Regions from separate parts of the Polaribacter sp. L3A8 genome, predicted to be linked through region 2. Evidence: riboswitches for the same ligand, from Rfam matches in the RefSeq annotation. Region 2 holds a riboswitch; the other holds the start of a gene.
The links. Region 2 has a riboswitch for S-adenosylmethionine ahead of GQR92_RS08625 (homocysteine S-methyltransferase family protein). Riboswitches for the same ligand answer to the same signal wherever they lie in the genome.
Positions count from the first base shown of each region.

Region 1: linked by a shared signal. The riboswitch ahead of GQR92_RS02305 (Na+/H+ antiporter NhaC family protein) and the one ahead of GQR92_RS08625 (homocysteine S-methyltransferase family protein) in region 2 are both predicted to bind S-adenosylmethionine.

Region 1 is NZ_CP047026.1:649,804-653,731, forward strand. It holds gene GQR92_RS02295 (MerC domain-containing protein) at 1-341, opposite strand, end outside; gene GQR92_RS02300 (Fur family transcriptional regulator) at 458-838, shown strand; SAM-I-IV-variant riboswitch at 993-1,092, shown strand; gene GQR92_RS02305 (Na+/H+ antiporter NhaC family protein) at 1,142-2,449, shown strand; tRNA gene GQR92_RS02310 (tRNA-Tyr) at 2,771-2,852, opposite strand; tRNA gene GQR92_RS02315 (tRNA-Tyr) at 2,985-3,066, opposite strand; tRNA gene GQR92_RS02320 (tRNA-Thr) at 3,123-3,196, opposite strand; gene GQR92_RS02325 (TonB-dependent receptor domain-containing protein) at 3,833-3,928, shown strand, end outside.
Region 2 is NZ_CP047026.1:2,079,628-2,083,555, forward strand. It holds gene metH (methionine synthase) at 1-1,082, opposite strand, end outside; gene GQR92_RS08620 (four helix bundle protein) at 1,085-1,438, opposite strand; gene GQR92_RS08625 (homocysteine S-methyltransferase family protein) at 1,517-2,512, opposite strand; SAM riboswitch class I at 2,560-2,676, opposite strand; gene cysM (cysteine synthase CysM) at 2,748-3,641, opposite strand; gene epsC (serine O-acetyltransferase EpsC) at 3,643-3,928, opposite strand, start outside.

The sequences.
Region 1 (3,928 bases), 1.4 Mb from region 2:
TTCTTATTATATAAGTGTAAAATTATTAATGCTATTGTTGGTATATATATAAATTTATCATTTAAATAAAACCATTCATTTTTTTCGTTAATTATCACCATCAATAAAGAAAAAAAACTAAACCATAAGGCCGTTTTTATCCAATTTTTAGAAGTTGTTTGTACAGAACGTTGTACAGCAAAAAAAGAGATTATTAAGAATACATAATCTAAAAATCCCCACCAACTGGGCACGCCAATACTTTGTGCTAAAAAAATAAACGGAGTAGCAACACAATGAATAAGACAGAATGTACTTGCTATGGCTCCTATACTATCTGATTTTTGTTTTATAAATATCATAATTTACCTTAATACAACTAAGTTGCAAATATAACATTATTAACAACTAATGCAACTTAGTTGTAGTAAATATGAATTTATTTTTTTTTGCCCTTTAGTTACGTTATATTTGTGTAATGGGAATTTTAAGAAAAACAAAATCTGTTAAAATATTGCTTGATGAGTTTGAAAAAAAAGCAACCGCTATTTCTGTGGTTACTTTAATAGAGCAACTTCATTTACAGATGAATAAAACGACCATATATCGTATTTTAGAAAAACTAGAAGATGATGGTTTATTACATTCATTTTTAGGAAAAAACGGACATAAATGGTATGCAAAATGTAAAGATTGCTCTCATACCGAACATCATGATGTGCATCCACATTTTCAATGTTTAGATTGTGGAAAAGTAGATTGTTTACCAACAGATGTTCTTATTCCTAATATTCCTAATCGTAAAGTTGTTGTATCTCAAGTATTATTGCTAGGAAAGTGTGAAGAATGTTTTAAATAAACTTTTCTTCATTGTCATAGTTCTAATTTTCTAATATTTTAAACCACCTTTTTACCAATTGTACATTTAAGTAATGTTGTCTATTAATTTTTTAAAAAAATTAACGTTTTTTAAGACATAATTATCCTTTTATACACTAATTTCGCGCCCTTAAATTAAGTATCAAGAATCTCAAAAAAAAGGAGATAGCAACCTGCAATAACGAGCAAGGTGCTAAATAGATAAGCCAATTAATTGGAACCAATGTTAACTCATACTTCTACTTATAAGCTGCTATGTCCTTTTTAGAATGAAAAAAGTAACATGGCAAATTCAAAAAAAATTACCCCCAAATTTAGCGCATTAATTCCCTTATTCGTATTTGTATGTACGTTTTTAGGTGTTGGTATTTATCAAAACGATTTTTATGCATTACCTGCTCCTATTGCAGTGATAGCAGGTATTATTGTAGCATTTTTAATGTTTAAACAATCTATAAATTCTAAAATTAAAACGCTGCTAAAAGGTTGTGGAGATGATAAGATTTTAACCATGTGTTTAATCTATTTATTAGCAGGTGCCTTTGCTACCATTACAAAATCTACAGGTAGTGTAGATGCTATTGTAAACCTTGGGTTAGATTATATTAACATACAATATATTTACTTTGGTATTTTTATAATTGCTGGTTTTTTATCAGTTTCTACAGGTACTTCAGTTGGTGCCATTGTTGCTTTAGCACCAATTGTTATCGGTATTGCAGAAAAAAGTAGTGTAGATTTATCTATACTTTGTGGCGCATTATTAGGCGGTAGCATGTTTGGTGATAATCTATCTGTAATTTCTGATACCACCATTGCTGCCACTCAGTCTTTAGGTTGTAAAATGAGTGATAAATTTAAACAAAATATTAAAATTGCTGTTCCCGCTGCGCTATTTACCATTGCAATCTTAATTATTCAAGGTTTAGGATTAAAAGATGTAGCATCTGAAACTGTAACGTATAGCTATTCTGTACTAAAAATAGTACCTTATATATTGGTGATTACCTTATCTATACTTGGTGTTAATGTATTTGTAACCTTATTGTTGGGTGTTCTTTCTGGTGTCTTTTTAGGTTTAATGTATGGAGATTTCACACTTCTTGAATCGACTAAAATAGCCTATACTGGTTTTACAAGTATGACAGAAATTTTCTTATTATCCTTGCTTACAGGTGGATTAGCGGCTTTGGTGAAAAAAAATGGTGGGATTGATTTTATACTTCTTAAAATTAAGACACTTATAAAAAGTAAAAAATCAGCTCAATTTGGCATTGCAACTTTAGTAAGCACCATTAATATGGCCATTGCCAACAATACTGTGTCTATAATAATTGCTGGTCCTATTGCAAAAACGATTAATGATGAGTACAATTTAGACAATAAAAAAACAGCATCCATACTAGATATATTTGCCTGTATTACACAAGGTCTTTTACCTTATGGCGCACAAGTTTTAATGATATTAAGTTTCTCTAACGGAAAAATAGATTACCTAGATTTAGTTTCTAATACATGGTATTTAGCCTTGTTATTTATATACACTTTATTATTTATCAGCTTTAAGCCACTACGATTGGGTACTAATTAAAAACAGTAGCTAAATTATTTAAATACTGTTTTATTTTAAAGAAACTCTTTTAGAAAGTAGTTCCCTATTTAGGCTAATTCTAAATATTGCAATAAGTGTTGTTTTAATATTAAACAGTTGTACTTATAGGTTAAGCATTCGTTTTTTTCTTTTAGTTTAAACGGAGAATTCTGTACATTGGTTTTATAATATTTCTAATAGGCTCTTTAAATAGAGTGCACTAATTATTTTTTAAACATAAAACAAGTGTTACGATGTTTAAGGTTATTCAGTAAAAATAAGAAGGAGTTTAGTTTATTATATCATTAAATAGGTAAATTGTGGGGAGAGCAGGATTCGAACCTGCGAAGACGTAGTCAACGGAGTTACAGTCCGTCCTCGTTGGCCGCTTGAGTATCTCCCCTGTAATTTACTATTTCAATAAACATCAAAATTACTGGCGTAATTTATTATTTTTAAAGCCGTTAGTAGGCTTTATATATTACAAATATTAATTTAGAAGTACTTATAAACAATATCATTAAAGAGTAAATTGTGGGGAGAGCAGGATTCGAACCTGCGAAGACGTAGTCAACGGAGTTACAGTCCGTCCTCGTTGGCCGCTTGAGTATCTCCCCTTTATTTATTATTTTAATGAACTTCTAAATTACGTATGTAATTTGTTGTTTTTTAGAGCCGATGGAGGGACTCGAACCCACGACCTGCTGATTACAAATCAGCTGCTCTAGCCAGCTGAGCTACATCGGCTTTTTGTTGTAAAAACAACCCATTATTTCTAATGGGTTGCGAATATACAAAGTTTTAATAAATGTAATTAAAATATTATATTTTTTTTTCAAGATTACGTTTAAATAAAATATTCTGTACCATTGTATAATTATTTGCAGATACGCTATTCTTGGTAAACTTGTATCTAAATGAAGATGTGTACTAATAAAATTAATACTTGTACAAACGGACTATTTCTTCCTAATTCTAACACAATAATTTTAATAGCTTGCAATGATTTATTTAATCAATTTTTTTAAAACTAAATACAAAATAAAAGCAACGATAAATGAATCAAAAAAAGAGATAGACGTTAATGTAATGATGTTGTAAGTTGCTAAAAAGGCTATTACACAGCTAAAAACCCAACTTATAATTGCTGATAAATTATAATTTGGTAAATCATATTTTTGTTTTCTAATAAAAAAGCAATCTGCAATAAAAATAGCAGAAATTGGTGGAATTAAAATACTTAATATATTTAATATTTTTATAAAGTAACTTGTAATTTCTATTAGAGCAATAAAGGTTCCTATAACGCTAGAAATAATATATAATATCTGTGCTTGTGTTTAAAAGTATAAAATTTTATAATTATTATTGCATAAAAAATAGATGATTAAAAAAAATCTTTTATTTCTTGCAATTAGCTTCTTTTCTACAGGGATATTTTCGCAAATTAATGTTACCATATCTGGTATAGTCATCGAA
Region 2 (3,928 bases):
GCTGCTTGTCTTGCAGTTTCTATATCTTCAATAATAAAGGCATCTATTCCTTTTACCAAAGCATGTGTAATTCTATCTTGTATTGAGCCTTCTCTCCAAGTTAAATCAACTGTTTTTTCAGTTTTAGAACCTTTTACACTATCTGCAAAATCTAACAAACGCTCTGTTGCATCTTCTCTTCTATCTAGAATTACATCTTCTACACGTTCTAATAAATCTTTAGGAATATTATCATACACTTCTAAAAGCGCAGGATTTACAATTCCTATATTCATACCTGCCTGAATAGCATAATACAAGAAAACTGAATGCATTGCTTCTCTTACCCCATCATTTCCTCTAAAAGAAAAAGACACGTTACTTACACCTCCACTTACACTTGCATTGGTTAAATTTTCTCTTACCCAACGTGTAGCTTCAATAAAATCGATAGCATTTCTTCTGTGTTCATCCATCCCTGTAGCAACAGGAAATATATTTAAATCGAAAATAATATCCTCACTAGGAAAACCAACTTCATCTACTAAAATATCATACGATTTTTTAGCAATTTCTATTCTACGATCATAATTATCTGCTTGTCCTTCTGCATCAAAAGCCATAACAATTACAGCTGCACCGTAACGTTTAATTTGTTTTGCTTCCCAGATAAACTTTTCTTTTCCTTCTTTAAGTGAAATTGAATTTACAACACACTTACCTTGTACAACCTGTAAACCAGCTTCTATGATTTCCCACTTAGAGCTATCAATCATAATTGGCACTCTACAAATATCTGGTTCGGCAGCAATTAAATTTAAAAAACGAACCATTGACTGTTTTCCGTCAATTAAACCATCATCAAAATTAATATCGATAATTTGCGCACCACCATCTACTTGATGCCTTGCAATATCCAACGCTTCATCAAATTGTTCGTTTTTAATCAATCTTAAAAACTTACGAGAACCTGCTACGTTTGTACGTTCTCCTACGTTTATAAAATTGCTATTTTCGTTTAGAACTAAAGGCTCTAAACCAGACAATTTCATGTATCTCCTTTGGTTATTGGTTGTTTGTTTTTTGTTATTGGTCTCACTCATACTTACATTTTTTTATAATAATTAATAAAACCATTTAAGAGTTTTTTACTTGAAATTAGTTTTTCTAAGGTACTTTTTAGTTCTTCTTCTGAAATATATTCTAAATCAAAAGACAAATACAATTGTGTTTCAACTTCTTGCAAAGAACCTTTGGCTATATATAAAAAATGTATTGTTTCTTTATTTGATTGCCTCCCAATTCCTTCTGCAATATTTGAAGGTACAGAAACAACGCATCTTCTTATTTGATTAGTTAACCCATAAATTTCCTCTTTAGGAAAAGATTTAGTTAATAGATATACAATCTTAACCAATCCTCTTGAATATTTCCAAACCTCTAATTCTGTATAATTCATAATTTAGTTATTTGTTTTAATTTATGGTTATTAGAATTTCTCTTTAGATGTAAACAATCAACCAAAAACCATTAACCATTAACCATTAACTACTCTAGGTTTATATTTTGCTGCAATATTTGCAATAACGCTAATATGCTCTGGTGATGTTCCGCAACAACCTCCAATAATATTAATTAAATCTTTCTTTAAATATTCTTCTATTTGTTCTCCCATTTCTTCAGGAGTTTCATCATATTCTCCAAAAGCATTTGGTAAACCAGCATTTGGATGCGCAGAAATTGCAAAATCTGTTTTATTTGCGATTGCTTGTAAATGAGGTTGCAATAAATTGGCTCCTAAAGCACAATTAAATCCTACAGATAATAATGGTATATGAGAAACAGATATTAAAAATGCTTCTGCCGTTTGGCCAGATAATGTTCTACCTGAAGCATCTGTAATTGTACCACTCAACATTATTGGAATATCGATATTTCTTTCTTCTTTTACTTGCTCTACGGCAAATAAAGCTGCTTTTGCGTTTAAAGTATCAAACACCGTTTCTATCAATAACAAATCTGCGCCACCATCTAATAAAGCTTCTGTTTGTTGCTTATAAGCTATTCTTAATTCATCAAAAGTAACTGCTCTATAACCAGGATCATTTACATCTGGAGACATACTTGCCGTTCTATTTGTTGGACCTATAGAACCCGCTACAAAACGTGGTTTATGTGGCTCTTTGGCTGTAAAGGCATCTGCAACTTCTTTGGCTATTTTTGCAGATTGATAATTTAATTCATACACCAAATCTTCCATCTGATAATCTGCCATAGCTATGGTAGTACCAGAAAAAGTATTGGTTTCTATAATATCTGCACCAGCATCAAAATACTTACCGTGAATGGTTTTTATGGCTTCTGGCTGAGTAATTGATAACAAGTCGTTATTTCCTTGTAAAGGTGTTGGATAGTCTTTAAAGCGTTCTCCTCTAAAATCTTCTTCTGTAAATTTATATGCTTGTAGCATAGTACCCATGGCACCATCTAAAACTAAAATTCGTTCTTGTAAAGCTTTGTATATATTTGACATTTTATGATATTTTTATCAATATGTCATCAGGAAAGGTAATTTTTTCGCTGTTATCTGTCTTTTAATTTTTTAAAAACTAAAAGTAGAATGTAGCACCTTTCTCAAGATATGAGAGGTTGCCAAGGCTTCAGCGGGTCTAATCCCTCTGCCTTTCGTGATAACGTATCAATAAGTTTATGAACTGAACTGCAAATAAAAGGAATATTTTTTTATTTGCAGAATCTATTTGTAAAATCTACTCCTTTTCGAATAAATTTGATGATAAATATCGATCTCCTCTATCGCAAATAATTGCAACAACAACACCTTTATCTATTGAATTTGCTACTTTTAAAGCCGTTGCAACCGCACCTCCACTACTCATTCCTGCAAAAATGCCTTCTTCTTCTGCTAAACGATGTGTTGCTTCTATAGCTTCTTCTTCACTAACCTCTAATACTTGATCTATTTTTTTAGGTTTAAAAATGGCTGGTAAATATTCTTGTGGCCATTTTCTAATTCCTGGTATTTTTGCACCATCTTTTGGCTGCACACCAATAATAGTAATATTTTTGTTTTGTTCTTTTAAATAATCAGAAACACCTGTAATGGTCCCAGTAGTTCCCATAGCAGACACAAAATGAGTTACTTCTCCTTCTGTATCTCTCCAAATTTCTGGCCCTGTTGTATTGTAATGTGCCTTTGGATTATCAAAATTATCAAACTGATTTAAACGAAAATATCCTTTCTTATACTTTAACTTTAAAGCATAATCAATTGCGCCTTCAATACCTTTATCTGCTGGAGTTAAAATTACTTTTGCCCCGTATGCTCGCATGGTTTGTACTCTTTCTTTGGTTGAGTTTTCTGGCATGGTAATAACCATATTTACCCCTAAAACCTTTGCCATTAAAGCCAATGCAATACCTGTGTTTCCACTAGTTGCTTCTACTAAAGTATCTCCTTTCTTTATATTTTTTCTTTTTATTGCTTCAGAAATCATATAATAAGCAGCTCTATCCTTAACACTTCCACCTGGGTTATTCCCTTCTAGTTTTAATAATAAAGTAACACCTTCTTTTTTAAAGATATTTCTAGCTTCTACAAGTGGTGTATTTCCAACAAAATCTATGATACTTTTAGTCTTCATCTTAATTTCTTTTTTGAAAAATATTATTTTCCGATTCTACTGTAACTACTGAATTTTCTACAACCGATTCTGTAATGCAAACATTTGCGCCTATAACAGAGTTTCTTCCAATAACAACATCTCCTCCCAAAATAGTTGCATTTGCATAAATAACAACACCACTTTCTATGGTTGGGTGTCTTTTTGTTGATGCTAAACTTTTCTTCACCTGGATTCCACCTAAAGTTACTCCTTGAAAAATTTGAACATTATCTTTAATCTGAGTTGTTTCTCCAATAACAATACCC